Regions from separate parts of the Streptomyces sp. ATCC 21386 genome, predicted to be linked through region 3. Evidence: predicted binding sites of a transcription regulator. Region 3 holds the regulator's gene; each other region holds the start of a gene.

Region 1 (10,296 bases), 7.0 Mb from region 3:
ATCACGCGGTCGAGCATAAGCGGGGCTTGGACCGCGTGCCGGATATTGCGTCGACGCTTTGACCGTCCGCGCCTACGGTGCCGGTATGAAGCTTCTGTCACTGAATGTGGGCCGGGCCCGAGCCGTCGACGTCGTGGAGGAGTCGAAGAAGGTCTCGGGCATCGACAAACGGCCGGTGGACGGGCCGGTGCGGGTGGCGGCGCCCGGCCCCAGGGGGGTCGGCGCCAGCGGGGTGGCCGGGGACTCGGTGTGCAACACCGAGCACCACGGCGGCGACGACCAGGCGGTCTACGCCTTCGCCCGGGAGGACCTGGACGGCTGGGAGCGCGAACTGGGCCGCGCTCTGCCCAGCGGGGTCTTCGGCGAGAACCTCACCACCGAGGGCCTCGACGTCTCCGGCGCCCTCGTCGGCGAGCGCTGGCGGATCGGCTCCGAGGTGGTCCTGGAGGTCACCTCCAGCCGCGTCCCCTGTCTCAACTTCCAGCGCCACCTGGGCGAGCGGGGCTGGGTCAAGCGCTTCACGCGCCAGGGCGCGCCCGGCGCGTATCTGCGGGTGATCCGGCCGGGCGAGATCAGCGCGGGCGACCCGGTCGAGATCGTCCACCGGCCCGACCACGACGTCACCGTGGCGCTCGTCTTCCGCGCCGTGATGGATCAGCACTCCCTGCTGCCGCGGCTGTTGGCGGCGGGCGAGGCCCTGCATCCGGAGGTGCTGGAGATCGCGCGGAAGTACGTGGCGGCGCAGGGGTGACGGGCCGGTGCGATGCGGGGTGCCGGTGAAGGTGCCACGGCGGTGCGGGTGTTCACCGAGGTGTCGGCGAAGTCGCTGGTGAACGTGCGGTGGAGCCATCGGACCCGTGCGGTCCCGGTCACTACGCTTGGGCCATGACAACGGCTCTGATTACGGGATCGACCGCGGGGATCGGCGCCGCCTTCGCACGGCGGCTGGCGGCGGACGGGCACAACCTGGTGCTGGTGGCGCGGGACACCAAGCGGCTGCGGGAGCAGGCGACCGAGCTGCACGACCGGCACGGCATCGAGGCGGAGGTGCTGACGGCGGACCTCGCGGAGGACGACGGCATCGAGACGGTGGCGCGGCGGCTGGCGGACCGCAAGAACCCGGTCGACCTGCTGGTCAACAACGCGGGCTTCGGCAACAAGGGTCGTTTCCTCGACGTCTCCATGGCCGACGAGCTGCGGATGCTCAAGGTCCACTGCGAGGCGGTCCTGCTTCTGACCTCGGCGGCCACCGAGGCCATGCGCGAGCGCGGTCGGGGCGGTGTGGTGAACGTGGCGTCGGTGGCGGCCTTCGTGCCGCGCGGCACGTACGGGGCGTCGAAGGCGTGGGTCGTGCAGTTCACGCAGGGCGCCGCGCGGGATCTGGCCGGGACCGGGGTGCGGCTGATGGCACTGTGCCCCGGCTTCGTCCGTACCGAGTTCCACGAGCGGGCCGGCATGGGCACGGACAACATCCCTTCCTGGATGTGGCTCGACGCCGACAAGCTCGTCACCGCCGCGCTCGCCGATCTCTCCCGCGGCAGGTCCGTCTCCGTTCCGGACCCCCGCTACAAGGCGCTGATGGGTGTGGTGAAGGTGATGCCGCGCGCCCTGCTGGGCGGGATCAGCTCGAAGACGGGCCGGAAGTACGGGCCGCAGTAGCCGTCCCCCGGACGGCCCAGCGAGTGGGGGCGGCGGCCCGGCGCGACAATGGAGCTGTTCATCCGGACCCAGGGGGGTCAAAGGCGGTGTGTCATGACATTCGTGCAGCTCATCGACTGCAGGACCAGCAGGTTCGACGAGATGAACCGGCTGATGGACACCTGGGTGGAGCAGACCAAGGGGAAGCGGACCGCGACACACAGCGTGATCGGGAAGGACCGCTCGGACGGCTCGCACTTCGTGGAGATCGTGGAGTTCCCCTCGTACGAGGAGGCGATGCGGAACTCCGGGCTGCCGGAGACGGAGCGGATCTTCCAGGAGATGGTGGCGCTGTGCGACGAGATGCCCACGTTCACCGATCTGGACGTGGTGCGCGACGAGCAGTTGTACGCGGCCACCGCGCGGCGGTTCCTCGCGACCATCGCCAAGAAAGGGGAGCTGCCGCCGCTCGACGATCTGCTCGTGGAGGACTACCACGACCACGTTCCCTCCGAGGAACCGGACGCCATCGGGATGGACGCGTTCAGGAGGACGGTCGAGGAGTGGCGGGGCGGGTTCGACTTCGAGTTCACCGTGGAGGATCAGATCGCGCAGGGTGACCGGGTGTGCACGCGGTGGTCGTGGGACGCGACGCACAAGGGGGACTTCGTCGGGATCCCGGCCACTGGGCGGACGGTCCGGATGACGGGGACGCTCGTGCACCGGTGCACGTCCGAGGGGAAGATCGCCGAGGGTTGGTGGGAGTACGACCGGCTGGGGCTGATGGGGCAGTTGGGCGCGCTGGACGATCTGGAGAAGTAGGCGGGGACGCGGACGCGGGAAGGCCCGGCACCCCGAGGGGTGCCGGGCCTTCGCCTACGGCTTACCGACGTCGTACGTCAGTGGGCGTGGCCGTGACCGCCGTGGCCCGCCTCGGCCGGCTCCTCTTCCTTCTTCTCGACGACCAGGGTCTCGGTCGTCAGGAGGAGGGAGGCGATGGAGGCGGCGTTCTCCAGGGCGGAGCGGGTGACCTTGACCGGGTCGATGACGCCGGCCTTGACCAGGTCGCCGTACTCGCCGGTGGCGGCGTTGAAGCCCTGGCCCTTGTCGAGCTCGGCGACCTTGGAGGTGATGACGTAGCCCTCCAGGCCAGCGTTCTCGGCGATCCAGCGCAGCGGCTCGACGGCGGCCTTGCGGACGACCGCGACACCCGTGGCCTCGTCGCCGGTCTTGCCGAGGTTGCCCTCGAGGACCTTCACGGCGTGGACGAGCGCGGAGCCACCACCGGAGACGATGCCCTCCTCGACCGCGGCGCGGGTCGCGGAGATGGCGTCCTCCAGACGGTGCTTCTTCTCCTTCAGCTCCACCTCGGTGGCGGCGCCGACCTTGATGACGCACACGCCGCCGGCCAGCTTCGCGAGGCGCTCCTGGAGCTTCTCGCGGTCCCAGTCGGAGTCCGTGTTCTCGATCTCGGCCTTGATCTGGGCGACGCGGCCCTGGACCGCACCGGAGTCACCGGCGCCGTCGACGATCGTGGTGTCGTCCTTGGTGACGGTGACGCGGCGGGCGGAGCCGAGCACGTCCAGGCCGACCTGGTCGAGCTTGAGGCCGACCTCCTCGGAGATGACCTCGGCGCCGGTCAGCGTCGCCATGTCCTGCAGCATCGCCTTGCGACGGTCGCCGAAGCCGGGGGCCTTGACCGCGACCGCGTTGAAGGTGCCGCGGATCTTGTTGACGACCAGGGTCGACAGGGCCTCGCCCTCGACGTCCTCGGCGATGATCAGCAGCGGCTTGGAGGCGTTGGCCTGGATGACCTTCTCCAGCAGCGGCAGCAGGTCGGCGATGGCGCCGATCTTGCCCTGGTGGATGAGGATGTACGGGTCGTCGAGGACGGCCTCCATACGCTCCTGGTCGGTGACGAAGTACGGCGAGAGGTAGCCCTTGTCGAAGGCCATGCCCTCGGTGAAGTCCAGCTCCAGACCGAAGGTGTTGGACTCCTCGACGGTGATGACACCGTCCTTGCCGACCTTGTCCATCGCCTCGGCGATGAGCTCGCCGACCTGCTGGTCCTGAGCGGACAGCGCGGCGACGGCGGCGATGTCGGACTTCTCCTCGATCGGACGGGCCGTGGCGAGCAGGTCCTCGGAGACCGCGGCGACGGCGGCGTCGATGCCCTTCTTCAGGGCGGCCGGGGAGGCACCGGCGGCGACGTTCTTCAGGCCCTCGCGCACCAGCGCCTGGGCGAGCACGGTGGCGGTGGTGGTGCCGTCACCCGCGATGTCGTTGGTCTTGGTCGCCACCTCCTTCACCAGCTGGGCGCCGAGGTTCTCGTACGGGTCCTCGACCTCGACCTCGCGGGCGATGGTCACACCGTCGTTGGTGATGGTGGGGGCGCCGAACTTCTTGTCGATGACGACGTTGCGGCCCTTGGGGCCGATCGTCACCTTGACCGTGTCGGCAAGCTTGTTGACGCCGCGCTCGAGGGCGCGACGGGCGTCCTCGTCGAACTTCAGGATCTTCGCCATGGGAGCGGTTCAGCCCTCTCGGAAAACGTGGGTGAAACGAACTGCGCCCCCGACGCCCGGCTTGTTAGTGGTCGCGGGGGCCAAGGGCGCAGCTCAAAAGCAAGGTGCTTCGGTGAGGAAGCGGGTGAATTACTTCTCGACGATCGCGAGCACGTCGCGAGCCGAGAGGACGAGGTACTCCTCGCCGTTGTACTTCACCTCGGTGCCGCCGTACTTGCTGTACAGCACGATGTCGCCGACGGAGACGTCGAGCGGCAGCCGCTGGCCGTCCTCGAAGCGGCCCGGACCGACGGCGAGGACGACGCCCTCCTGGGGCTTCTCCTTCGCGGTGTCCGGGATGACCAGGCCAGAGGCGGTGGTCTGCTCGGCGTCGAGCGGCTGGACCACGATGCGGTCCTCGAGCGGCTTGATGGCAACCTTGGAGCTGGTGGTCGTCACGATCCGACCTCCCCCTTCGGAGATCTCACGGGGTTAACTGTCTGAGGTGGCGACCAGGTGGATCCGTCGTCGCGGGTGCCGGACCTGCCCGTCGCGTTGTTGGCACTCTCCAGGGGGGAGTGCCAGACCTGAGACTATGACCGCGATTAGCACTCGGTCAAGCGGACTGCTAATCGAGCGGGTTGTGGCGGTCGGTCGTCGCGGTGTCAGAGGTAGTCCTCCAGGCGGCCGACCGTCAGTCCCTGCTCCTGGATGCGGCGCAGCAGCCGGGTCGTCATCTCCGTGAGAGTGGTGCCCTTGAGCTGGTCGGGGCCCCGGAAGCCGGCGAGGACGATGTCGCCCGGGCGGAGGCGGTCGCCGACGGCGTAGCGGAGGTCGTGGATCTGCATGGAAGCGCGCCACAGGACCACCGCGGAGAGGCCGCAGTCGGCGGCGGCGCGGAGCGTGGTGGTGTCGTAGACGCCGTAGGGCGGGCGGAAGAGGGTCGGCCGGACGCCGAAGCGCTGTTTGAGCTTGTGCTGCTGGCCGCAGATCTCGGCGCGCTGCCCGGCGTACGGCAGGCCGCGCAGGGCGGTGTGGTCGAGCGTGTGGTTCTGCACGGTGGCGCCGACCGCCCGCAGCCGTGCGAAGTGGCCGTACCCGGGCCCCACGACGCTGTCCGTCAGGAACATGCTCACCGGCAGCCGCAGCTCGCGCACCATGTCGACGAACCGGGGGTCCTTCTCGGCCCCGTCGTCGTACGTCAGGAAGACGACCTTGTCCCGGGTCGGCACCCGGTCCACGACCGGCGGCAGCCCCGGCCCCGCCGCGCGGGGCGCCGGGGACCGGTGGGGCTTCTCGGGCGCGGGGGCGAGGGGGGCGGGGAGGCCCCAGCGGCGGTAGGGGGGTGACGAAGGGTGGGGGTGGGGGCGTGCGGGGGTGTGCGCGCCGGAGTGGGGAGGTGCGGGGCGGGGCTGCACCGGCCCGCCCGCACCCGGGCGCGGGACGGTGGGTCCGGATGCCGACGGGGCGGCCGCGCACCCGGTGAGGAGCAGAGCGGTCAGGGCCGTGAGGGCGGCGACGGCGGCGAGGGCGGTCGCGCCCAGGGGGCGGGGGGCTGACGTCCGGGCGTCGGTGACGCCCCGCGCACGACCTGAGCCCCGCGCACGACCTGCACTCCCCGCGCGTTCTACGCCCCACTCACGGGCGGTGCTCCACGGACGGCCCGCACGCCGCCCACGGGCCGCGCTCCCGTCACGGCCCGCGCCCCGCCCACGACGTGCACCCCACCCACGGCGTACGCCCAGCGCACGACGTACGCCCAGCGCACCCGGACCGCGTCCCCCGCCCCGAACAGGTCTCCTCCCGTCCCGCGCAGGTCCCGGCCCGCCCCCGTAGGCCCTCACAGGTAGTCCTCCAGCCTCGCCACCGCGTACCCCTCGGCGGTGACCAGGTTCAGGAAGCGGCGGATCATGTCGGGCATGGTGCCCTTCCAGTCGGACGTGCCCCGGAAGTGGCTGAGGACGATGTCGCCGGGGCGGAGTTCGCGGTCCGACTCGCGGTAGTCCCAGCGGTCGACGAAGACCTCCTCGTTCCAGAGCGGGACGGCCTTGACCCCGCAGGTCGCGGCGGCGCGCAGGGTGTCCCGGTCGTAGCTGCCGTACGGCGGCCGGAAGAGGGTGGGCCGGGTGCCGTACCGCTTCTCCATCACGTCCTGCATGCCGCAGATCTCGTGCTTCTGCGCGGCGTAGGAGAGCGGGGGCAGGTGGCGGTGGCGGAGGGTGTGGTTGTGCAGGGCGACGCCACGGTCCCGCATCCGTGCGAAGTAGCCGTAGTCCTCCTTGATCAGGTAGTCGCTGAGGAAGGCGGTGTACGGGATCCGCAGGTCGGTCATCATCCGCAGGAACGCGGGGTCCTTCTCGGCGCCGTCGTCGATGGTGAGGAAGACGACCTTGTGGCGGGTGGGGACGGTGGTGAAGACCGGGGGCAGGCCGTCCTCCGCGTGCCCGTCGACCTCGAACCCCTCACGGGTCCTGAGTTCCGGCTTCCGTACCGGCGGCGCGGGAGCGCTCAGCGGCACCTTCGCCAGCCCCCAGTGCTTCGCGGCGGCGACCCGCGCGGCCTGCGCCCGGCGCACCTTCCCGGCGTACGCGTCGAGAGCCCGTGCCGCGGGCGCGTCGAGGCGCCGCTGTCCGTCCTGTCGCGCCCCGCGCTGCTGGCCGTGGGCGGGTTCGGCGGTCCCTGCGGCCTCTCCGGCCTCGGCCGCCCCTCGCCGCCCGGCGGAGCCCCGCTCCGGGCCCTCCTCGGCGCCTCCCCCGCCGCATCCGGACATCACGGCCGCGGCGGCGAGCAGCGCGATGCCGCCCCGGACACCGCCACACCCCCCGAGAAGCCCCGCCCGCTTCGCACTCTTTACATCATTTTGTCGTACGAATCGCATGGCGCCGCATCCTCGCAGGGCGGCCCGCCTCCACCGCCCCGACACCGCCACGGTCCCCCGACCATCCACCGACTGGCCCACACCGCCCTCCCTCGGTCCCGTACCTCCCTCTCCCTGGCCCGGACCGCCCTCCCCCTGGCCCCGGCGCCGTCCGCCTGACCGACAATGACCCGGTGAACGACCTCGACCCCGCCACCTTCCTCACCCCCCTCCTCACGCCCGAGGGCCGCGCCCTCCTCGACGAGGTGCGCGACACCGAGCCGGCCCGGGAGCTGGCCGTGGCGACCCGGCTGCGCCGCGACCACCCGGCCGAACTGGTCTCGGCGGCGCTGGCCCAGGCCCGGCTGCGGCAGCGGGCGGCGGCGAAGTTCGGCGCGGCGGACGCGGGGCGGATGTTCTTCACGCCGAACGGGGTCGAGCAGTCGACCAGGACGAGCGTGGCGACGTACCGGGCCGAGCGTCTCCGGACGCTGGGCGTGCGGTCGGTCGCCGATCTGTGCTGCGGGATCGGCGGGGACGCGATCGCGTTCGCGCGCGCCGGGGTCCGGGTGCTGGCCGTCGACCGCGACCCGCTGACCGTGGCGGTGGCCCGCGCCAACGCCGACGCGCTCGGACTGGCCGAGCTGATCGAGGTGCGTGAGGCGGATGTGACGGAGGTGGACACGGACGGGTACGACGCCGTGTTCGTCGACCCGGCCCGGCGTTCCTCCAAGCGCGGCCGGATCTTCGACCCTGAGGCCTACTCCCCGCCCTTGTCCTGGGCCGTGTCGGCCGCGCTGAAGGCGCCGCTCGGCGCGTTGAAGATCGCGCCGGGCATCCCGCACGAGGCGATTCCCCCGGAGGCCGAGGCCGAGTGGATCTCCGACGGCGGGGACGTGAAGGAGGCCGTGCTCTGGTTCCGGGCGGACGGGACGCCGGGGGCGCGGCAGGCGATGCTGCTGCCCGCCGGGGCGGGTGTCCGCGCCACCCCCGCGACGATGCTGCCCGACCCCCCGGTCCGCCCGGTGGGCCGGTACCTGTACGAGCCCGACGGTGCCGTCATCCGCGCCCACCTGGTCGCCGAGGTCGCCGAGGAACTGGCGGGCGGGCTGATCGACCCCACGATCGCCTACGTCACGGCCGACGAGCACCGTGTCACCCCGTACGCGACGGCGTACGAGATCACCGACCGACTGCCCTTCAACGTGAAGAAGCTGAAGGCCCTGCTGCGCGAGCGGGAGGTCGGCATCCTCACGGTGAAGAAGCGGGGGTCGGCCGTCGAACCGGAGGAACTGCGCAAGAAGGTCAAGCCGCAGGGCCGCAACTCGGCCACGGTCTTCCTGACCCGGGTAGCCGGAGCCCCCACCATGCTGATCGGCCACCCGGCGTAGGGGGCGGGCTCCGCCGGGGGTTCCGCCGGGGGTACAGCCGAGGGGTTCCGCCGGGGCGTGCCGCGCGACGTCGCCGCCTGCGGGGCTGCAGGTCGCGCGGCTGTCCCGGCCATCGCCGCGGCCCGACGCGATCGCCGGGACGAGCCGCAGGGGCCCGAGGAGCCGCACGCTGGGCCGTGTCGGGCACGACCCGCACCCTCAGGGCGCGGCGGGACCACGGCTCGCCCCACTCCTCGTCCCGCCCCTCAGACCCCTTCACCGGCCCCTTCACCGGCCCCTGGGGCATCTTCCTCCGCCCGTGCCAGCAGCAGTTCGCGCTCGCGTTCGTTGCGGGTCAGGTCCGCCGCTCGCAGGAACTCCGCTCTGGCCTCCTCCGTGCGGCCCAGGCGGCGGAGCAGGTCTCCTCGGACGCTCGGGAGCAAGTGGTAGTCACGCAGGGCCGGTTCGGCGGTGAGGGCGTCCACGATCTCCAGGGCGGGGCCGGGCCCCTCTGCCATCGAGACGGCGACCGCGCGGTTCAGTTCGACCACGGGCGACGGGGCTCGGGCTGCCAGCAGGGCGTACAGGGTGGCGATCCTCGCCCAGTCCGTCTCCTCGTAGGTGTGCGCCTGCGCGTGGCACGCGGCGATGGCCGCCTGGAGGGCGTACGGGCCGGGTGCGCCGTGCGCGGCGGCGGTGGCGCGGCCGAGCGCGGTGAAGCCCCGGGCGATGAGAAGGCGGTTCCAGCGACGGCGGTCCTGGTCCCGCAGCAGGACCGGCTCCCCGGCGGGCCCCGTGCGGGTCGCCGCCCGCGACTCCTGAAGCTCCAGCAGCGCCACCAGGCCGTGCACTTCGGGCTCCTTGGGCATCAACTGGGCCAGGACGCGCGCCAGTCGGAGGGCGTCCTCGCAGAGCGCCGGGCGCAGCAGGTCGTCGACGGCGGTGGCCGCGTACCCCTCGTTGAAGATCAGGTAGATGACTTCGAGCACCGAGTCGAGGCGGGCCTCGCGGTCGGGGCCGTACGGCACCTCGAAGGCGACGTTCTTCGTGGCCAGCGTGCGCTTGGCGCGGACGACGCGCTGGGCGATCGTCGGCTCGGGGGTCAGGAAGGCGCGGGCGATCTCGGTGGTGGTCAGGCCGCCGAGGAGGCGCAGGGTGAGGGCGATGCGGGCCTCGGCGGACAGCACCGGGTGGCAGGCCGTGAAGACCAGGCGGAGCAAGTCGTCGTCGATGTCGTCCGGGTCGGACGGCTGATCGAGGTACGGTCCCGCCGACTCCAGGTCCCGCCCCACCTCGGCGAGCTTGCGCGCGTACCGCTCCCGGCGGCGCACGAGGTCGATCGCCCGGTGCTTGGCCGTGGCCGTCAGCCAGGCCCCCGGTTTGTCCGGCACGCCGTCCCTCGGCCACTGCTCCAGCGCCGCGACCAGCGCGTCCTGCGCCAGTTCCTCCGCGATGCCGACGTCCCGCACGATCCGTGCGACACCGGCGATGACTCTGGGCGACTCGAGCCGGAAGACGGTCTCGATGGCCGTGTCCGGGTTCCTCTCCGAGGCTCGGCCCCTCCCCGGGTCCGGGTCGGGCGGTCTGTCCGTGGTGGGCTGTGGGGTCACAGCCCACCATCAGACACGACATCCCCGGGTCCCGAGAAGCGGCCGCCCCGCCTGCCGGACTCGGCCGGGCGGACTCGGCCGGCTCAGTCGGACGAACTCGGCCGGGCGGCTCAGCCCTCCGCGATCTCCCGCACCTCGCAGGTCACCGTCCAGTGCTCCTCGTGCACCTTCAGAAATCGCTGGGTCCACTCGATCGCCTCGGCCATGTCCTTGCACTGCATCAGCGCGTAGCCGCCGACGACCTCCTTGGACTCGGTGAACGGCCCGTCCGTCACGGAGAGCTTCCCGCCCTCCCAGCGCACCCTCTTGCCCTGAGC
Region 2 (10,296 bases), 1.4 Mb from region 3:
CAAGGACGCAGAGAACACGCATCCGGCGAACTCCGGGGCCACCTTGCCGACACCCGTGACCCCCGCCGGGCGGGACGCGCTGGACGCGATCCTCCGACGACCCGGCCGCACGGTGATCGCGCTCGACTTCGACGGCACCCTCGCCCCCATCGTCCCCGACCCCGAACAGGCCCGCGCCCACCCCGACGCCGTGGCCGCGCTCGCCGCACTCGCCCCCAAGGTCGCCTCCGTCGCCGTGGTGACCGGTCGCCCCGCCGCCGTCGCCGTCCGCCACGGCGGCTTCGCCGGTGTCCCCGGACTGGAACACCTCGTCGTCCTCGGCCACTACGGCGCCGAACGCTGGGACGCCGTCACCGGCACCGTCAGCGCCCCCGCCCCGCACCCCGGTGTCGCCGCGGTCCGCGCGGAGCTCCCCGGGCTGCTGGACGGCGTCGGCGCGTGGCAGGGCACCTGGATCGAGGAGAAGGGCCGCGCGGTCGCCGTCCACACGCGCCGCGCCACCGACCCGCAGGCCGCCTTCGAAGCGCTGCGCGCCCCGCTGGCCGACCTCGCCGGCCGGCACGGCCTCATCGTCGAACCCGGCCGCATGGTCCTCGAACTGCGCCCCCCGGGCATGGACAAGGGCGTCGCCCTCCACGACTACCTCAAGGAGACCGCCGCGGAGTCCGTCCTCTACGCCGGCGACGACCTCGGCGACCTCCCCGCCTTCGCCACCGTCGAGAAACTCCGCACCGAGGGCACACCGGGCCTGCTGGTGTGCAGCGGCAGCGCGGAGGTGAGCGAGTTGTCGGAGCGCGCGGACCTGGTGGTGGACGGCCCGGCGGGCGTCGTCCACCTGCTGTCGACGATCGCCGAGCACGTGTAGCGACAGGGGGCCCGGTGCTTTTCAGGGGCGCGGGGAACTGCGGGAGAAACCCCACGCCCCACCGGACCCGCACTCGCCGACGAACCCCCCCGAGCTGTCAGGCGCCCTCCAACGCCCCCAACTGATCCAGGAACCACCGCGTCGGCGGCAATGCGGTCGCCGCCGCGACGAGCCGCTTCGTCCGCTCCGCCCGCTCCGCCGCCGGCTGGCGCAACGCCTCGTGCAGGGCGGCGGCCGTGCCCACCACGTCGTAGGGGTTCACCACCAGCGCGTCGTCGCCCAGCTCCTCGTACGCCCCGGCCTCCCGTGACAGCACGAGGGCGCACCCCTCGTCGGAGACGACCGGCACCTCCTTGGCGACGAGGTTCATGCCGTCCCGGATGGGGTTCACCAGGGCCACGTCGGCGAGCCGGTAGGCCGCGAGGGAGCGCGCGAAGTCGTCCTTCAGGTGGAGGACGACCGGGGTCCAGTCCGGCGTCCCGTACCGCTCGTTGATGTCGTCCGCGACCCGCTGGACCTCGGTCATGTAGTCCCGGTACACCGCGAGGTCCTGCCGCGACGGGTAGGCGAGGGCGATGTGCACGACGCGCTCGCGCCAGTCCGGCCGCTCGTCGAGAAGCTGCCGGAAGGCGTGCAGGCCGCGCACGATGTTCTTGGAGAGTTCCGTACGGTCGACGCGGACGATGGTGCGGCGCGGGGAGCCGTCGGGGGCCGTACCGATCTGCTCCCGCAGCGTGGCCATGCGGTCGTCGACGTCCGCCTGGTGGGCGCGGGCCCGCAGGAAGTCCGCGTCGGCGCCCAGGCCGTGCACGCCGATCCGGGTGCCGGACGGGGCATCGGGGCCGAGGACGGCGCGCGCGCACTCGGTGAACGCGTCCGCCCACCGCCGGGTGAGGAACGCGGCCCGGTCGGCGCCGAGGATGCCGTCGAGCACCTGGGCGGCGATGTCGTCGGGCAACAGCCGGAAGTACTCGACGGGCGCCCACGGGGTGTGGGAGAAGTGACCGATCCGCAGGTCGGGGCGGAGCTCGCGGAGCATCCGGGGGACCAGGGTCAGGTGGTAGTCCTGCACGAGCACGGACGCGCCGTCCGCCGCCTCCTGGGCGAGGGCCTCGGCGAAGGCGCGGTTGTACGTCTCGTACGACGCCCACTGGCGCCGGAACTCCGCGTCGAAGGACGGCTCCAGCGGGGTCTGGTACAGCATGTGGTGCACGAACCACAGCGTGGAGTTGGCGACGCCGTTGTACGCGTCGTGGTGCACGTCGGCGGGGATGTCGAGCATGCGGACGCCGGGCTCGCCGACACCGCGGCGTACGGCCTCGCGGTCGCCGTCGCCGAGGGCGGAGCACACCCAGACGGCCCCCGCGTCCGGGTCGATCGCGGAGAGGCCCGAGACGAGGCCGCCACCGCCGCGCTTCGCTGTGAGGGCGCCGGATTCGTCCTCGGTGTACGTGATGGGGCCGCGGTTGGAGGCGACGAGGATCCGCGCGCTGTGCGTCGATGCCATACGGCTCAACCTAGCCCCTGGGTTCGCCGGTCAAACGTACGGTTCGGCCGTCTACGGGGTGCCTATGGGGCAGGGGGTGCGTGTTGCGTGGGCGGCTGCGGGTGAGTGGGGGCTTCTCGCGCAGTTCCCCGCGCCCCTAGAAGCCCAGGCCCTGCGGGCCTGAAAAGCACGGGGCGCAGCCCCTGCTTTTCAGGGGCGCGGGGAACTGCGCGAGAAGCCCCACTCACCCGCACCCGGCGACGAAACAGGCACCCCCACCCCCTACGCCGCCCTACGCAGCCCTGCGCTCCGCGTACTCCTCGATCTCCAGCATCGGCTGTCGTTCCTCCAGGTCCACCGAGTACGTGCGTGGCTCGAAACCCTCCCGGCCCCGTTCGAACTGCGTCAGGACCGGGCGGATCAGATGGCCCCGGGCCAGCCGCAGCTGAGCCGTGCGGTAGATCGCCGCCGACATGCGGCCCAGCGCCGCCCCGTCCTGGTGCCGGTGTTTGCGGACGCCCACGTCGACCTGCGCGAGCGCGTCGAGGCCGACCAGGTGCAGCGCGTCGACCAGCATGCCCAGCTCGATGCCGTAGCCCACCGGGAACGGCAGCCGCTCGAGGAGCGAGCGCCGGGCCGCGTACTCGCCACCGAGCGGCTGGACGAAGCCGGCCAGCTGAGGCCAGTGCATGTTGAGCAGGGGGCGGGCCATGAGTTCCGTCACACGTCCGCCCTGGCCCGCGGCCGAGCCCAGGGGGCGGTCGTACATCGCCTTGACGAGATCGACACCGGGGTCGGTGAGCAGGGGGCCGACGATCCCGGAGACGAAGTCCGACGAGAACTCCCTGAGGTCCGCGTCGATGAAGCAGACGATGTCGCCGGAGGTCACCATCAGCGACCGCCACAGGACCTCGCCCTTACCGGGCACGGCCGGGATGCGGGGCAGGATGTCGTCGCGGTGGACGACCGTGGCCCCGGCGGCCGCCGCGACCTGCGAGGTCCGGTCGGTCGAGCCGGAGTCGACGACCACGATCTCGTCGACCAGCGGGACCTGTCGCATGAGGTCGTGACGGATGATCGCGACGATGTCGCCGACCGTCTCCTCCTCGTTCAGCGCGGGCAGGACGACGCTGACCGTCTGTCCCGTGGCGCGTTTCGCGGCCATGATCCGGTGCAGCGGGCGGTCGGCCATGGACCAGGAGCGGGTACTCAGCCAGCGCTCGACTTCGTTCAGCACAGTGCGCGGCTCCTCTGCGTTCATCTCGCGGTTCGGACGGCTCTCTCAACTGTCCTGGCCTTCGGTTACAGTCTTGGACAACGCTGATGACCATCGCATGTCGCGGCTCGTCGGCGCATACAACCAAATACCGCTCATCCAGAGGGGCAGAGGGATACGGCCCGATGAAGCCCCGGCAACCCTCCAGCCGGTCTGACCACGACATCCGTTCACCGTCATCGTGGTGAGGCTCCCGGCTAGGGAAGGTGCCAAATCCGTCTCACGGCGAAGTGCGTCGTGAGGAAGATGAGGAGAAAGGGCCTCGCCTCCATGGCTGCGCAGACTGTTGCAAGCACCACCGACTCCCTCGGCTCCACCTCCACAGTAGACCTCGGCCCCGCCGCCGCTCTGAGCTGTCGTGAGTGCGGTCACCGCGTACCCCTCGGCCCGGTCTTCGCGTGCGAGGAGTGTTTCGGGCCGCTGGAGATCGCGTACGACTACTCCGCCTACGACACGGAGGAGCTGCGCAAGCGGATCGAGGCCGGTCCCGCGAACATCTGGCGGTACGCGCCCCTGCTGCCCGTCCCCGCGGACGTGGCCACGAAGCCGAACATCAACCCCGGCTGGACCCAGCTCGTGAAGGCCGACAACCTGGCCGCCGCGCTCGGCGTCGACGCCGGCAAGCTCTTCGTCAAGGACGACTCCGGCAACCCGACGCACTCCTTCAAGGACCGGGTCGTCGCGCAGGCCCTTGAGGCGGCCCGCGCCTTCGGCTTCACCACTCTCTCCTGCTCCTCCACGGGCAACCTGGCCGGTGCCGTCGGCGCCGCCGCCGCCCGCGCCGGCTTCCGGTCCTGCGTGTTCATCCCGCACGACCTGGAGCAGGGCAAGGTCGTCATGGCCGCGATCTACGGCGGCGAGCTCGTCGGCATCGAGGGCAACTACGACGACGTGAACCGCTTCTGCTCCGAGCTGATCGGCGACCCGGCCGGCGAGGGCTGGGGCTTCGTGAACGTCAACCTGCGGCCGTACTACGCTGAGGGCTCCAAGACGCTCGCGTACGAGATCTGCGAGCAGCTCGGCTGGCAGCTTCCCGACCAGCTGGTCGTGCCGATCGCCTCCGGGTCGCAGCTCACGAAGATCGACAAGGGGCTGCAGGAGCTGATCAAGCTCGGGCTCGTCGAGGACAAGCCGTACAAGATCTTCGGCGCTCAGGCCGAGGGGTGCTCGCCGGTGTCGGTGGCCTTCAAGGCCGGGCACGACGTGGTGCGGCCCCAGAAGCCGAACACCATCGCCAAGTCGCTCGCGATCGGCAACCCGGCGGACGGGCCGTATGTGCTGGACATCGCGCGGCGGACCGGTGGGGCCGTGGAGGACGTGACGGACGAGCAGGTCGTCGAGGCGATCAAGCTGCTCGCGCGCACCGAGGGGATCTTCGCGGAGACCGCCGGTGGGGTGACCGTCGGCGTCACGAAGAAGCTGATCGAGGACGGTCTCCTCGACCCGACGCTGACCACGGTCGTGCTCAACACCGGTGACGGTCTCAAGACGCTGGACGCGGTGGCCGGGACCGGCCTGACCGCGACCATCCGGCCCAACCTTGATTCGTTCCGTGAGGCCGGCCTTGTCTAAGGCCTGGTAGTCGTTCGTCTGCGGGTCCGTGGGGCTGGTCGCGCCCACGCGGCGGTAGCCGCACATTGAACACAGCCCCGCGCCCCTAACTCTTCTGCACTGACCGGAGGTCACACGTCATGAGCGTTTCCGTCCGCATCCCCACCATTCTTCGCACCTACACCGGCGGGCAGGCCGAGGTGAGTGCCGAGGGGGCGACCCTCGCCGAGGTCATCGCCGACCTGGAGAAGAACCACACCGGGATCGCCGCCCGGGTGCTCGACGACCAGGGCAAGCTGCGGCGGTTCGTGAACGTGTACGTGAACGACGACGACGTCCGCTTCGAGCAGGGTCTGGAGACGGCTACGCCGGACGGTGCGGGCGTTTCGATCATTCCCGCGGTCGCCGGTGGCTGACCGTCGCCGTACCGGTCGGTAGTAACCGTCGGTAACTTTGATTACCGAGAGTTCATCGAATTGCCCCCTCCGTGAGAGAAGCGGAGGGGGCAATTCTCTATGGTTGAGCACTGTAGAGTTGGGGAACCCGGTCCGATCACCGTAGTGATTCCTTGCCGGGCGCATATCCGATCGCGCCGCACGCCCTATATGAAGTAGCCAAAGTGTGCAGGCCTTTTGCGTATTTCGTTCCTTTTGTGGGGCCCGACTTGCCCTGAATTCAGGCGAATTGTTCGTACATTCCCGACCGGTCGTGTCCAGAATTCTCGTCCGATTGACCTGTTGCAGAGGGCAGTTGGACAGATACATTCGGCCGCGGTCGACGCGTTCCGGCGCACACCCCCAACCGTTGGGGGGTGAGGTCTGACCCGGATCCGCGAAGTGTGGATCTGTGCAAGGGCCAGTAATAGGGGAGTTAGGCATGGCTCAGGGCACCGTCAAGTGGTTCAACGCGGAGAAGGGGTACGGCTTCATCGCGGTCGACGGTGGTGCGGATGTATTCGTCCACTACAGCGCGATCCAGATGGACGGTTACCGCACCCTGGAAGAGGGCCAGCGGGTCGAGTTCGAGATCTCGCAGGGTCAGAAGGGGCCGCAGGCGGACATGGTCCGGCTCGCGGTCGGCTGAAGTAACGCGCCGGGTTTCACGCAGCGACGTTCTTCGTTCTTTTCGGGAGGGCTCGCACCCCGTCAGGGGTGCGGGCCCTCCTGCGTGTGAGGGGTACGTGCGGGGCGCTGGGCCGCCGGGGCGGCGCGTGCGCGGGCGCGTTCACCTGCGGATCATCGAGAGCCGCTTGCACTCGGCATGGTCGAGTGCTAATCATTGGCGTTAGCACTCTGAAGGTGAGAGTGACAACGAGGACCGGGTCGGTGAGGCCCGCAGGCCGGGTGGGGCAAGGAACCACGAGGCAGGCAGGCCGTCCGTCGCGGGCGCCAGCGCGGTCCGGAGCAATCCACCCCAGTCCGGGAGGACCACTTCACATGGCCAAGATCATCGCGTTCGACGAGGAGGCGCGGCGCGGCCTCGAGCGCGGCATGAACCAGCTCGCGGACGCCGTCAAGGTGACGCTCGGCCCCAAGGGCCGGAACGTCGTCCTCGAGAAGAAGTGGGGCGCCCCCACGATCACCAACGATGGTGTGTCCATCGCCAAGGAGATCGAGCTCGAGGACCCGTACGAGAAGATCGGCGCCGAGCTGGTCAAGGAAGTCGCCAAGAAGACGGACGACGTCGCCGGTGACGGTACGACCACCGCGACCGTTCTCGCCCAGGCCCTGGTCAAGGAAGGCCTGCGCAACGTAGCCGCCGGCGCCAACCCGATGGCCCTCAAGCGCGGCATCGAGAAGGCCGTCGAGGCCGTCTCCGGTGCGCTGCTCGACCAGGCCAAGGAGGTCGAGACCAAGGAGCAGATCGCCTCCACGGCCTCCATCTCCGCCGCCGACACCCAGATCGGCGAGCTGATCGCCGAGGCCATGGACAAGGTCGGCAAGGAAGGCGTCATCACCGTCGAGGAGTCGCAGACCTTCGGTCTGGAGCTTGAGCTCACCGAGGGCATGCGCTTCGACAAGGGCTACATCTCGGCGTACTTCGCGACCGACATGGAGCGCATGGAGGCGGTCCTGGAGGACCCCTACATCCTCATCGCCAACTCCAAGGTCACCAACGTCAAGGACCTGCTCCCGCTCCTGGAGAAGGTCATGCAGTCGGGCAAGCCGCTGCTGATCATCGCCGAGGACGTCGAGGGCGAGGCCCTGTCGACCCTGGTCGTGAACAAGATCCGTGGCACCTTCAAGTCCGTCGCCGTCAAGGCCCCGGGCTTCGGTGACCGCCGCAAGGCGATGCTGAACGACATCGCCATCCTCACCGGCGGCGAGGTCATCTCCGAGGAGGTCGGCCTCAAGCTCGAGAACACCACCATCGACCTCCTGGGCCGCGCCCGCAAGGTCGTCATCACCAAGGACGAGACCACCATCGTCGACGGGGCCGGCTCCTCGGAGCAGGTCCAGGGCCGGGTCAACCAGATCCGCGCCGAGATCGAGAACAGCGACTCGGACTACGACCGCGAGAAGCTCCAGGAGCGCCTGGCGAAGCTCGCGGGCGGCGTGGCCGTCATCAAGGCCGGTGCCGCGACCGAGGTGGAGCTCAAGGAGCGCAAGCACCGCATCGAGGACGCCGTTCGCAACGCGAAGGCGGCCGTCGAGGAGGGCATCGTCGCCGGTGGTGGCGTGGCCCTGCTGCAGGCCTCCCAGGTCTTCGAGAAGCTGGAGCTCGACGGTGACGAGGCGACCGGCGCCAACGCCGTGAAGCTCGCGCTGGAGGCCCCGCTCAAGCAGATCGCCGTCAACGGTGGCCTCGAGGGCGGCGTCGTCGTGGAGAAGGTCCGCAACCTCCAGGTCGGCCACGGCCTGAACGCCGCGACCGGTGAGTACGTCGACATGATCGCCTCCGGCATCATCGACCCGGCGAAGGTGACGCGCTCCGCTCTGCAGAACGCCGCCTCCATCGCCGCGCTCTTCCTGACCACCGAGGCCGTCATCGCCGACAAGCCGGAGAAGGCCGCCGCGCCCGCCGGCGGCGGCATGCCGGGCGGTGACATGGACTTCTGATCGACCCCGGTCGATCACCGTCCTGCGGTACCGAGGGCGGCACTCCCCTGGAAAGGGGGGTGCCGCCCTCGGGCGTTTCGGCTGGGAGGGGAGCAGGATTCGGCTGAGACGAGAGCCGGAGAGGGCCCCCGCATCAGCGGCGCGTGAGGCGGGTGAAGGTGACGCCGTTGGGGAAGGCCGTGCGTTCGGCGGTGTCGAAGGCGGTGGGGTCGAAGGCGCCGTCGACCATCGGGATTCCGGTGCCGACGACGACCGGGTAGGTCTTGATCAGCAGCTCGTCGATCTCGGGCAACAGGGTGCCCGCGAGCCGGCCGCCGCCGCAGAGCCAGATGTCCAAGCCGGTGCTCTTTTCGGCCTTGAGCTCGCGGACGAGGGTGAGCGGGTCGCTCGGCACGACGGTGACGGCAGGGTCGGTGTCCGGGGCGAGGGTGCTGGACACGACGTACTGACGCAGGTGCGCGTAGGGGCTGGTGATCCCGTTGTCGAAGGCGGGGCGGTAGGTGCCGAGGCCCATGACGACGGTGTCGAAACGCCGGTTGGGTGCGTCGGCGACGCCGACGGCCGCGCGGTAGGCGGTCGGGACGGTCTCCGGGTGCAGCGCGTTCATCCAGGTCGAGTAGGCGGCGGCCTGCTGCTCGTCGCCCTGCGGGAAGAAGTCGAATTCGCCGCCGGGACCGGCAATGCGGCCGTCGAGCGAGACGCCGACGTAGTACACGAGCTTTCGCATCTCATGACCCCCATACGTAGTACTCTGCTTGAAGTGGTTTGAACGTAGTACTACATCCGGAGTGGTGTCAATGGTGAGACGGAACGAGCAGCGGCGCGCGGCCCTCGTCGACGCGGCTATCGAGGTGCTGGCCCGAGAAGGCGCGCGAGGACTGACTTTCCGGGCCGTGGACGCCGAAGCCGCCGTGCCCATCGGCACGGCGTCCAACTACTTCGCCAACCGTGACGACCTGTTCACCCAGGCCGGCGCCCGGGTCTACGAGCGGCTCCAGCCCGACGAGGCCACCATCGCCCGTCAGCGGGCGGCCGGCCGCGACCGTGAGACCTATGTCGAACTGATGCGGGAGCTCGTCGGCCGCGTCGCCGCCTTCCGCACCGGTTACCTCGCACTGCTGGAGCTGCGCCTGGAGGCCACCCGCCGCCCCGAGCTGCGCAAGGTCCTCACCGACCGGGTCCGGGCCGACGTCGACGCCAATGTCGCCTATCACGAGGCTTCCGGCCTCCCCGGCGACGCCATGGCCGTCAAGCTGCTCATCCTGACGCTGAACTGGCTGATCGTCGAACAGCTCACGCTGCCGGACGTCTTCGACGAGGCGGAGCGTGAGCAGCTGGTGGCGGCCGCCGTGGAGCGCATCGTGGGGGCGGAGTAGACCGGCGGCGATCCGAGGAGAGCGCCACCCGCCGTTGTGTCCGGGGTCACAGGGAGCTCTGCGAGCGGAGCGGAATGCGGTGCCGGGGGGAGCCGTTGGCCAGAGAGACGGTTGATGCATGTGCACATATCGTCTGGACCCGACGGCCCGCCGCCGTCGGTGCCCCTCGCCGTCCGACGCCTCCAAGGAGTTCCTCCGTGACCACTGCCTCCGCCGCCTCCGCCACTGGTTCCGCGTCCCGTGCCGCCGAGGTGCTGTCCCGGCCCGTCACGATCAACGGGCTGACCATCCCCAACCGGATCGCGATGGCGCCGATGACGCGGGTGTTCTCGCCCGGTGGTGTGCCCGGTGCGGACGTCGCCTCGTACTACGGGCGGCGGGCGGCCGCGGGGGTCGGGCTGATCGTGACCGAGGGGACGTACGTCGGGCACGAGACGGCGGGGGACCTCGACGGGGTGCCCCGGTTCGCCGGTGAGGAGCAGCTCGCCGGGTGGGCGAAGGTCGCGGAGGCCGTGCACGCCGGGGGCGGGACGATCGTGCCGCAGCTGTGGCACATCGGCACCGTCCGGCAGCAGGGCAAGCTGTTCCCCGAGGCCCCGGTCCTCGGCCCCTCCGGTCTGCGGCCCGACGGCACCGAGGCCGAGGGCGGCCGCGCGATGACCCAGGCCGACATCGACGAGGTC
Region 3 (10,296 bases):
TGACGTTGTCGGTGAGGTCCTTCCAGACGCCCGACACGCCCCGCACCTGCGCCTGACCGCCGAGGTTGCCCTCGGTGCCGACCTCGCGGGCGACGCGGGTGACCTCGTCGGCGAAGGCGGAGAGCTGGTCGACCATGGTGTTGATGGTCGACTTCAGCTCCAGGATCTCGCCCTTGGCCTCGACGGTGATCTTCTTGCCGAGGTCGCCCTGTGCGACGGCCGTGGAGACGAGGGCGATGTTGCGGACCTGGGAGGTCAGGTTGTCCGCCATGAAGTTGACGTTGTCGGTGAGGTCCTTCCAGACGCCGGAGACGCCCCGGACCTGCGCGCGGCCGCCGAGGTTGCCCTCGGTGCCGACCTCGCGGGCGACGCGGGTGACCTCGTCGGCGAAGGCGGAGAGCTGGTCGACCATGGTGTTGATGGTCGACTTCAGCTCCAGGATCTCGCCCTTGGCCTCGACGGTGATCTTCTTGCCGAGGTCGCCCTGTGCGACGGCCGTGGAGACGAGGGCGATGTTGCGGACCTGGGAGGTCAGGTTGTCCGCCATGAAGTTGACGTTGTCGGTGAGGTCCTTCCAGACGCCGGAGACGCCCCGGACCTGCGCGCGGCCGCCGAGCTGCCCCTCGGTGCCGACCTCGCGGGCCACGCGGGTGACCTCGTCGGCGAAGGCGGACAGCTGATCGACCATCGTGTTCACGGTGAGCTTCAGTTCGAGCAACTCGCCGGTCGCCTCGACCGTCACCGTACGGGTGAGGTCGCCGCGCGCCACCGAGGTGGTCACCAGGGCGATGTCCCGCACCTGCGCGGTCAGTCTGGCGGCCATGGTGTTGACCGCCTCGGTCACGTCCCGCCAACTCCCGGACAGGCCGCGCACCTTGGCCCGGCCGCCGAGCCGGCCCTCCGTACCGACCTCGCGGGCGACCCGGGTCACCTCACCGGTGAACAGGGACAGCTGGTCGACCATCTTGTTCACGGCCCGACCCAACCGCCGCAGGTCACCCCTGAGTTGACGGTTGCCGTCGTGCAGGTCGACCCGCTGGGTGAGGTCGCCGCCGGCCACCGCGTCCAGTACGCGGGTGGCGTTGGCGGCGGGGGCGACCAGGGCGTCGAGCGTCTGGTTCACGTCGTCGACGCGGGTCGCCCAGGCGCCCTGGCCCGGGCTGGCCGACAGCCGCTCGTCCAGACGCCCGTGCCGGACCAACTCCCGCCGCACACGCTGCACTTCGGTGCCGAAGTGGGTGCTGCGGTCGATGATCTGGTTGAAGAGGGCGCACAGCTCCGCCACCGGGGCGGGGCCCGCCTCCGCGACTTTCGTGAAGCTGCCGTCGCGGGCGGCGGTCATGGCCGCGGTCAGCGCGCGGAGATCGGATGCCCGGATCAGAACGTCCGTTTGGATGTCTTTTTGACCGTCTCGGAGCACCCGCGTAGCACTGTTCTCACTCATGGTGGCCCACTTCGGTAACTCGGCGCTTATGGGCGTGGTCAGTCTGTCACTCTGTCCGTGCCGCCTGAGGCCTATTCGTCCGAACTTTCTCAGGGAGCCGCTCAGTGGGGGCCATTCCGACGCAACGGGAGACCGCGTCCTGCGCGCCCGATGCGCCCGCGCGCGTCGGGGCGGAGGCGCTGTCTGCCGGATCCGCGTACGCGGGCGCGGACCGGCGCACGGTGGTGCACGTGTCTCTGCCCGGCGGACCGCTCGCGCCGGGAGCCGCCCGGCGCTTCGTCGGCAGCACGTTCGCGGAGTGGGCCGAACTCGACCTGCCGGGCGCCGCGGCCCTCTCCGCCCGCCTCGTCGAGGACGCCCTCGTCGTGGTCAGTGAGCTGGTCACCAACGCGGTCGTCCACGCGGGCACGGATGTCGAGCTGTTCTGCCGTCTGGGGCGTGACGACCCGGCCTCCGCCGGGTGGCTGCTCGTCGAGGTCTCGGACCACCATCCCTCCCGGGCGGTACGGGACGAGGGCGCCGAACGCCCCTACCTCGTCGAACGGCCTTACGGGGCCGCCGAGTACGGACGCGGCCTGCGCCTCGTCGCGGCGCTCTCCGAAGCCTGGGGGATCACCTACCGGACCGGCACGAAGACCGTCTGGGCCCGGCTGTCGGTCGACGGGGCGATGGCGGTGGAGGACGCGTTCGAGGCGTACGCCGGTGACGGGTCCGGGATGGGGGCAGAGGCCGCGCAGGCGTACGCCGGTGCCGCGGATGTGCGGCGGATCGACGATGCGCCGGCGTACGCCGGCGCGGAAGACGCGCGAGAGCCCGGCGGTGCGCGGGCGTACTCCGGTCGCGTCGGAGACGGCGTCGAGGGCGCCGGTGAGCAGGGCCCGGACCCGGTCGATCTGATCGCGCCCGCACCCCCGGGTGGTGGGGAGCGCGACCGGGAGTGGTTGAACCGGGGCGCGCTCTCCTTCCTGGCCGAGGCGTCCGACCTGCTCGCCGGGCAGCTCGACGAGGATCTGGTCGCCGCGCTCGCCGGGCAGCTGCTGGTGCCGAGGCTGGCCGACTGGTGCGCGGTGTGGCTGGAGGACGAGGGGCTGGGCTGGCGCGGCGGCGACGGGTCGCTGGGCCCCGCGCCGCGGCTCGCCCGCGTCTGGCACGGCAGCGAGAACCGCATCGAGGAACTGCGCCGGGCCCTGGAGAGGAACCCGCCGAGACTGCCCGATTCCGTGCGGTCGAGGGCGGTCCCCGTCCCGTGGCCGGAGCCGGACGGGGAGGATCGGCCGGTGGGGGCGAGTGCGGGCGGGGCGTCCAGGGCTGGTGCCGAAGGGGCGTCGGGGGCGGGTACGGGCGGGCCGGTGCAGGAGCCTGACTGCGGGGCGGAGAGAGAGCGTGACGGCGGCGCCTTGCGGGAGCGTGACGCCGGACCCGCGCGGGAGCGTGAAGGCGGGCACGTGCGGGTGCGTGACGACGGGCACGTGCGGGAGTGCGACGACGGGCCCGTGCGGGAGTGCGACGACGGGCCCGTGCGGGAGTGCGAAGGTGGGGCCGCGCTTGCCTATCGGCTGATCGCCGGAGGGCGGCCGCTCGGGACGCTCGTCATCGGGCGGGCCGGGCTGCTCCGGTTCCCCGACGAGGTGACCGGGCTGGTCGAGGACCTCAGCCGACGCATCGCGCTGTCCATCGGCGCGGCCCGCCAGTACGCACGCCAGGTGACCATCAGCCGGGTGCTCCAGCGCGGCCTGCTGCCGGGCGCGGTCGCCGAGATCCCCGGGGTGTCGAGCGCCCTGGTGTACGAGCCGTGCGACAAGGGCGGACCCAGCGGCGACTTCTACGACCTGTTCCCCGCCGGCCGGGGCCGCTGGTGCTTCGCGATCGGCGACGTCCAGGGCAAGGGCCCGGAGGCCGCCGTGGTCATCGGTCTCGCCCGGCCCTGGCTGCGGCTGCTCGCCCGCGAGGGCTACGGCGTGGCCGACGTGCTCGACCGCCTCAACCAGCTCCTCCTCGACGACGCGACCGAGGCCGCCGACGCCGCCGCCCGCGCCCTGGTCACCGCAGGCGACCCCGGCCTCGTCGACCCCGACGCCTCCCAGACCCGATTCCTCTCCCTCCTCTACGGCGAGCTGGTCCCCGTCCCCGGCGGCGTCCGCTGCACCCTCGCCTCCGCCGGGCACCCGCTGCCGCTGCTCCTCGGCCCGGACGGCGACGTCCGCACCGTGGCCGAGCCACAGACGCTGCTGGGCGTGATCGAGGACACCGAGTACGTCTCCGAGACGTTCGAGCTGCGCTGCGGCGACACGCTGCTCTGTGTGACCGACGGGGTCACCGAGCGGCGCAGCGGCCCGCGCATGTTCGACGACGGCGACGGCCTCGCCACGGCGCTCTCCGGCTGCGCCGGCCTCGACGCCCAGCTGATCGCCGAACGCATCCGCCGCCTCGTGCACGAGTTCGGCGAACGGCCACCGGACGACGACCTGGCGCTCCTGGTGCTGCGGGCGGAGTGACGACCGCCGCAGCCGGCGACGGGAACCGTCGGCCGGGCCGTGCTGGACAATGGAGGACATGCCTTCCGCACTCCCCGACGGTGAGCCCGTCCCCGACGACGGGGCGCTGCCCGCGCACGCCCTGGCCGACGCGGCCGAGCGGCCCCTCGGGTTCTATCTCCACGTCCCGTACTGCGCGACCCGCTGCGGCTACTGCGACTTCAACACCTACACCGCCACCGAGCTGCGCGGCACCGGCGGCGTCCTCGCCTCCCGCGACAACTACGCGGACACGGTCGTCGACGAGATCCGCCTCGCCCGCAAGGTCCTCGGCGACGACCCGCGTCCCGTCCGTACGGTCTTCGTCGGCGGAGGCACGCCCACGCTGCTGGCCGCCGACGACCTCGTACGGATGCTGGGGGCGATCCGGGAGGAGTTCGGGCTCGCGGAAGACGCGGAGGTGACGACGGAGGCGAACCCGGAGTCGGTCGACCCGGCGTATCTGGAGACCCTGCGCGCGGGCGGCTTCAACCGGCTCTCGTTCGGGATGCAGAGCGCGCGCCAGCACGTGCTGAAGATCCTCGACCGTACGCACACACCGGGGCGCCCCGAGGCGTGCGTGGCGGAGGCGCGCGCCGCTGGCTTCGACCACGTCAACCTCGACCTGATCTACGGCACGCCCGGCGAGTCCGACGACGACTGGCGGGCCTCCCTGGACGCCGCGCTCGGTGCCGGGCCGGACCACATCTCGGCGTACGCCCTGATCGTGGAGGAGGGCACGCAGCTCGCTCGGCGCATCCGCCGGGGCGAGGTCCCGATGACGGACGACGACGTGCACGCCGACCGGTATCTGATCGCCGAGGAGACGCTCTCGGCCGCCGGGTTCGACTGGTACGAGGTCTCCAACTGGGCCACGTCCGAGGCCGGGCGATGCCTCCACAACGAGCTGTACTGGCGGGGCGCCGACTGGTGGGGCGCGGGACCGGGCGCCCACAGCCACGTCGGCGGCGTCCGCTGGTGGAACGTCAAGCACCCCGGCGCGTACGCGGGCGCGCTGGCGGCCGGGCGCTCCCCTGGCGCGGGGCGTGAGCTGCTGTCGGACGAGGACCGCCGGGTCGAGCGCATCCTGCTGGAACTGCGGCTGCGGGAGGGGTGCCCGTTGTCGCTGCTGCGGGAGGAGGGGCTGGCCGCGGCGGGGCGGGCACTCGCCGACGGATTGCTGGAGGCGGGGCCGTACGAGGAGGGGCGCGCGGTGCTCACGCTGCGGGGGCGCTTGCTGGCGGACGCGGTGGTGCGGGACCTGGTGGACTGATCACTCGCGTGGGTGAATCGGTGCGGAACGGGGGTTCGGTACCTAACCTGGTTCGTAGGCTGCCGCCGTAATTGCACGGTGGCGGAAACCGGAGGGCTGCGGAGATGACCGCTGTGGACGACCGACCGATGACCACCGACATCGTGAAGTTCTTCGAGAGCTTTGAGTTTCCCGAAGGATTCAAGGTCGAGCTCCTCCGGGGGGAAATTGTGATGATGGCGGGGCCGGACGTGGCCCACAACGACATCCTGGAGGCGGTTGTGGACCAGATCCCCCGCCAGCAGTGGCGGCGACTGCAAACCCAGGACATCGCGATGCTCGAAGAGACCAGCGAGCCGCAGCCGGACCTGGTGGTGATTGAACGCGGCGCTGGACCAGGCCACGGGAGGCTGATGCCGTCCGAGGTCATCACCTTGCTCCTGGAGGTCGTCTCCAAGACGAGCGTGGCTCGCGACTATGGCGTCAAACGGTCGATCTACGCGGCGGCAGGGGTGCCCGCCTATTTCATCATCGATCCCGTCATGGCCCAGTGCGTACTGCTTACTGAACCGACTGGCCAGGGCGAGGACGCGGACTACAGGTGCCAGCGCATCACCAAGTTCGGCGATCTCACTCCGCTGGAGCCCATCGGCATCGAGCTGGACACGAGCGAGTTCGCCGTTTACGAGAACGTCAGGCCTCACCGCTACCCGTGACGAAGTCGATCAGTTCCTCCACCCGGCCCAGCAGCTCCGGCTCCAGGTCCTTGTAGGACCCCACCCGCCCCAGAATCGCCTGCCACACCGCTCCCGTGTTGTCCGACGGCCACCCCAGCGCCCGGCACACCCCCGTCTTCCAGTCCTGCCCCCGCGGCACGCGCGGCCATGCCTCGATGCCCACCGAGGACGGCTTCACGGCCTCCCAGATGTCGATGTACGGGTGGCCCACGACGAGCGCGTGCTCGCTGGTCACCGACGCGGCGATGCGTGACTCCTTGCTCCCCGGGACCAGGTGGTCGACCAGGACGCCGAGCCGCGCGTCCGGCCCCGGTGCGAACTCCTCGACGATCGCGGGGAGGTCGTCGACGCCCTCCAGGTACTCCACCACCACGCCCTCGATGCGCAGATCGTCGCCCCACACCTTCTCGACGAGCTCGGCGTCGTGGCGGCCCTCGACGTAGATGCGCCCGGCGCGGGCGACACGCGCGCGGGCGCCCGGGACGGCCACCGAGCCGGATGCCGTACGACTCGGCCGCGCCGGGGCCGAGGCGGCGGGGCGGACCAGGGTCACCACCCGGCCCTCCAGCAGGAACCCCCGCGGCTCCAGCGGGAACACCCGGTGCTTGCCGAAGCGGTCCTCCAGCGTCACCGTGCCCGCCTCGCAGCGGATGACCGCCCCGCAGAACCCGGTGGTGGGCTCCTCGACGACCAGACCCGGATCGGCCGGGACCTCGGGGGCCGGCTTCGGCTTCTTCCAGGGCGGGGTCAGGTCGGGTGAGTACTGGCGCATTCGAGTGACGATAGGAGAAGCCGCGCCCGGATGCCCCCGCACTCAGTCCGACACGCCGAAGCGACGTGCCAGCGCGTCGCGTTGGGCCCGGACGAACGCCGCGTCCACCACCGCCCCGTGCCCGGGGACGTACAGCGCGTCCTCGCCGCCGAGGGCCAGGAGCCGGTCCAGGGCGGCCGGCCAGCGGGACGGGATCGCGTCCGGGCCCGCCTGCGGTTCGCCGGACTCCTCGACCAGGTCCCCGCAGAACACCACCTCCCGAGCGCCCTCCGACACCAGGACCGCGAGGTCGTGGCCGGTATGGCCGGGGCCCACGTTCGCCAGCAGCACCCGGACGCCGCCGCCCAGGTCGAGCGTCCACTCGCCGGAGACCACGTGGCGGGGGAGGACGAGGAGGTCGGCGGCCTCGGTGGCGTCCGACGGGGGCAGACCGTGGTGCACGGCGTCCGCGCGGAGGGCGTCGCGGTCACGGGTCAGGACGCCGTCGATGCCCACCGCGCCGAAGACCTCCACCCCGGCGAACGCGGCCGCCCCGAAGACATGGTCGAAATGGGGGTGGGTGAGCGCGAGATGTGTCACACGGGCGCCACCGAGCAGTCGGCACGCCTCGGTACGCAGCCGTGCGCCCTCCCGCACGCTGGAACCCGCGTCGATCATGAGGGCCGCACCGTCCCCGGCCACCAGTCCGACCGTGCAGTCCCAGCCGGGAAGGCGGCACCGTCCGACCCGTGGCGTCAATCCCTGCCACCCGCACTCTTCCCAAGTCACCGTCATGCGCCGACGCTAGCTGTAGCACCGCACGGACCGGTGAAGGAGGGTGCCGGGGAGGTCGTCGAGCAGCGGTCGTGAGCCGTCGCACAGACGGGGCGACGGGCTGTGGCAAGGGCCACCGAGGTTGATCGCCGTGGGCGGTTCGGAGTCGACCACGGGTGGTCGTACCCGTCGGTAGGAAGTGCGCCGACACGCGCCCCGGTGGTGGCCGGACCGGGGCCCGACATCGCAGGACAGGTCGGTACACGTCGGCATCACATGGCTGGACCGGCCTTGCCGGGGGCGTACCCCACCGCCGTACACTGGGCGGGGAGTGTTGGCACTCGCCCGGGGTGAGTGCCAAAGGGGAGTCACACAAGAGCGAGCTGGAGGTGTGCGCGATGCTCAGTGAACGCAGGCTCCAGGTGCTGCGCGCCATCGTCCAGGACTACGTGGGCACCGAGGAGCCGGTCGGTTCCAAGGCGCTCACGGAGCGGCACAACCTGGGGGTCTCCCCGGCGACCGTCCGCAACGACATGGCGGCGCTGGAGGACGAGGGCTTCATCGCCCAACCCCACACCAGCGCGGGCCGCATCCCCACGGACAAGGGGTACCGGCTCTTCGTCGACAAGCTGGCCGGCGTCAAGCCGATGACCCCGCCCGAACGGCGCGCCATCCAGAACTTCCTGGACGGCGCGGTCGACCTCGACGACGTGGTGGCGCGGACCGTGCGGCTGCTGGCGCAGCTGACGCGGCAGGTCGCCGTCGTGCAGTATCCGTCGCTCACACGGTCGACGGTGCGGCACGTGGAGCTGCTGTCGCTGGCCCCCGCCCGGCTGATGCTCGTGCTGATCACGGACACCGGACGGGTGGAACAGCGGCTGGTGGACTGCCCGGCGCCGTTCGGAGAAACGTCACTCGCGGATCTTCGCGCCCGGCTGAACAGCAAGGTCGCGGGCCGCCGGTTCACCGACGTGCCCCGGCTGGTCGAGGACCTGCCGGAGGCGTTCGACGTCGAGGACCGGGGGACGGTCGCGACCGTGCTCTCCACCCTCCTCGAAGCACTCGTCGAGGAGAGCGAGGAGCGGCTGATGATCGGCGGAACCGCCAATCTCACCCGCTTCGGACATGACTTCCCCCTCACCATCCGGCCCGTTCTGGAAGCCTTGGAGGAGCAGGTCGTCCTCCTCAAGTTGCTTGGCGAGGCCGGGGATTCGGGCATGACCGTACGCATCGGTCATGAGAACGCGTATGAGGGACTCAACTCCACGTCCGTCGTCTCCGTCGGCTACGGTTCGGGCGGCGAGGCAGTAGCGAAGCTGGGCGTGGTCGGACCTACGCGCATGGACTATCCGGGAACGATGGGAGCGGTACGAGCGGTGGCACGGTACGTCGGACAGATCCTGGCGGAGTCTTAAGTGGCCACGGACTACTACGCCGTGCTCGGCGTGCGCCGCGACGCGTCCCAGGACGAGATCAAGAAGGCGTTCCGGAGGCTCGCGCGCGAGCTGCACCCGGACGTCAATCCCGATCCGAAGACCCAGGAGCGGTTCAAGGAGATCAACGCCGCCTACGAGGTGTTGTCGGACCCGCAGAAGAAGCAGGTCTACGACCTCGGCGGCGACCCGCTGTCCCAGGCGGGCGGCGGAGGCGCGGGCGGCTTCGGCGCCGGTGGCTTCGGGAACTTCTCGGACATCATGGACGCGTTCTTCGGCACGGCGTCCCAGCGGGGTCCGCGGTCGCGTACGCGCCGGGGCCAAGACGCGATGATCCGGCTGGAGGTCGACCTCGACGAGGCGGCCTTCGGCACGACGAAGGACATCCAGGTCGACACGGCCGTCGTCTGTACGACGTGCAGTGGCGAGGGGGCCGCTCCCGGCACCACCGCCCAGACCTGTGACATGTGCCGTGGGCGCGGTGAGGTCTCGCAGGTCACGCGGTCCTTCCTCGGCCAGGTCATGACCTCCCGGCCGTGCCCGCAGTGCCAGGGCTTCGGCACGATCGTCCCGAACCCGTGCCCCGAGTGCGCGGGCGACGGGCGGGTGCGGTCGCGTCGGACGCTGACGGTCAAGATCCCGGCCGGTGTCGACAACGGCACGCGCATCCAGCTGGCCGGTGAGGGCGAGGTCGGGCCCGGTGGCGGTCCCGCCGGTGACCTCTACGTCGAGATCCACGAGCTGCCGCACCCGACGTTCCAGCGGCGCGGCGACGACCTGCACTGCACGGTGACGATCCCGATGACGGCGGCGTCCCTCGGTACGAAGGTGCCGCTGGAGACGCTGGACGGGCTGGAGGAGGTCGACATCCGCCCCGGCACGCAGTCCGGGCAGTCGATCCCGCTGCACGGCCGTGGTGTCACGCATCTGCGCGGTGGTGGGCGGGGCGACCTGATCGTCCACGTCGAGGTGCAGACGCCGACGAAGCTGGATCCCGAGCAGGAGGCGTTGCTGCGGCAGCTGGCCGCGCTGCGGGGTGAGGAGCGGCCGACGGGGCAGTTCCAGCCCGGTCAGCAGGGACTGTTCTCCCGGCTGAAGGACGCGTTCAACGGGCGCTGAGCGGGGTGCGTTGTCGGGCGCGGCCCGGTGGGACTTCTCGCGCAGTTCCCCGCGCCCCTGAAAAGCACGGGCTGCGCCCCGTGCTTTTCAGGCCCGCAGGGCCTGGTCCTTTAGGGGCGCGGGGAACTGCGCGACCAGCCCCCACCTACCCGCACCCGACGAACACCCCCCCCGCCCCCGATTCGGCTGCGCCCAGAGCGCATGGCACCATGCCGTCATGTCCTCCGCACTGACCGATCTCGTCCCGCTCCCGATCGTGCAGGCCCCGATGGC

What was found. Region 3 encodes HrcA, which represses chaperone genes, less so after heat shock. Its sites were predicted from a motif close to TTNGCACTCNGNNNNNCNGAGTGCNAA; they were not measured.
Positions count from the first base shown of each region.
Region 1: the regulator HrcA is predicted to act here: its motif matches at 4,748-4,774, upstream of groES (co-chaperone GroES).
Region 2: the regulator HrcA is predicted to act here: its motif matches at 6,427-6,453, upstream of groL (chaperonin GroEL).

Region 1 covers NZ_JAAVVL010000001.1:977,604-987,899, reverse strand. The annotation lists gene GWK25_RS04440 (LysR family transcriptional regulator) at 1-5, opposite strand, end outside; gene GWK25_RS04435 (MOSC domain-containing protein) at 86-751, shown strand; gene GWK25_RS04430 (SDR family oxidoreductase) at 886-1,659, shown strand; gene GWK25_RS04425 (ester cyclase) at 1,753-2,460, shown strand; gene groL (chaperonin GroEL) at 2,538-4,163, opposite strand; gene groES (co-chaperone GroES) at 4,293-4,601, opposite strand; gene GWK25_RS04410 (polysaccharide deacetylase family protein) at 4,808-5,686, opposite strand; gene GWK25_RS04405 (polysaccharide deacetylase family protein) at 5,983-7,020, opposite strand; gene GWK25_RS04400 (methyltransferase domain-containing protein) at 7,194-8,390, shown strand; gene GWK25_RS04395 (RNA polymerase sigma factor) at 8,636-9,979, opposite strand; gene GWK25_RS04390 (YciI family protein) at 10,090-10,296, opposite strand, start outside.
Region 2 covers NZ_JAAVVL010000001.1:9,297,814-9,308,109, reverse strand. The annotation lists gene otsB (trehalose-phosphatase) at 1-865, shown strand, start outside; gene GWK25_RS39830 (trehalose-6-phosphate synthase) at 963-2,372, opposite strand; gene GWK25_RS39825 (glucosyl-3-phosphoglycerate synthase) at 2,644-3,588, opposite strand; SAM riboswitch class I at 3,720-3,880, shown strand; gene thrC (threonine synthase) at 3,898-5,199, shown strand; gene GWK25_RS39815 (MoaD/ThiS family protein) at 5,319-5,594, shown strand; gene GWK25_RS39810 (cold-shock protein) at 6,055-6,261, shown strand; gene groL (chaperonin GroEL) at 6,615-8,237, shown strand; gene GWK25_RS39800 (dihydrofolate reductase family protein) at 8,371-8,964, opposite strand; gene GWK25_RS39795 (TetR/AcrR family transcriptional regulator) at 9,035-9,613, shown strand; gene GWK25_RS39790 (NADH:flavin oxidoreductase) at 9,811-10,296, shown strand, end outside.
Region 3 covers NZ_JAAVVL010000001.1:7,934,136-7,944,431, reverse strand. The annotation lists gene GWK25_RS34070 (HAMP domain-containing protein) at 1-1,444, opposite strand, end outside; gene GWK25_RS34065 (ATP-binding SpoIIE family protein phosphatase) at 1,549-3,939, shown strand; gene hemW (radical SAM family heme chaperone HemW) at 3,998-5,230, shown strand; gene GWK25_RS34055 (Uma2 family endonuclease) at 5,335-5,925, shown strand; gene GWK25_RS34050 (DUF3097 domain-containing protein) at 5,903-6,718, opposite strand; gene GWK25_RS34045 (MBL fold metallo-hydrolase) at 6,761-7,492, opposite strand; gene hrcA (heat-inducible transcriptional repressor HrcA) at 7,870-8,886, shown strand; gene dnaJ (molecular chaperone DnaJ) at 8,887-10,023, shown strand; gene GWK25_RS34030 (nitronate monooxygenase) at 10,241-10,296, shown strand, end outside.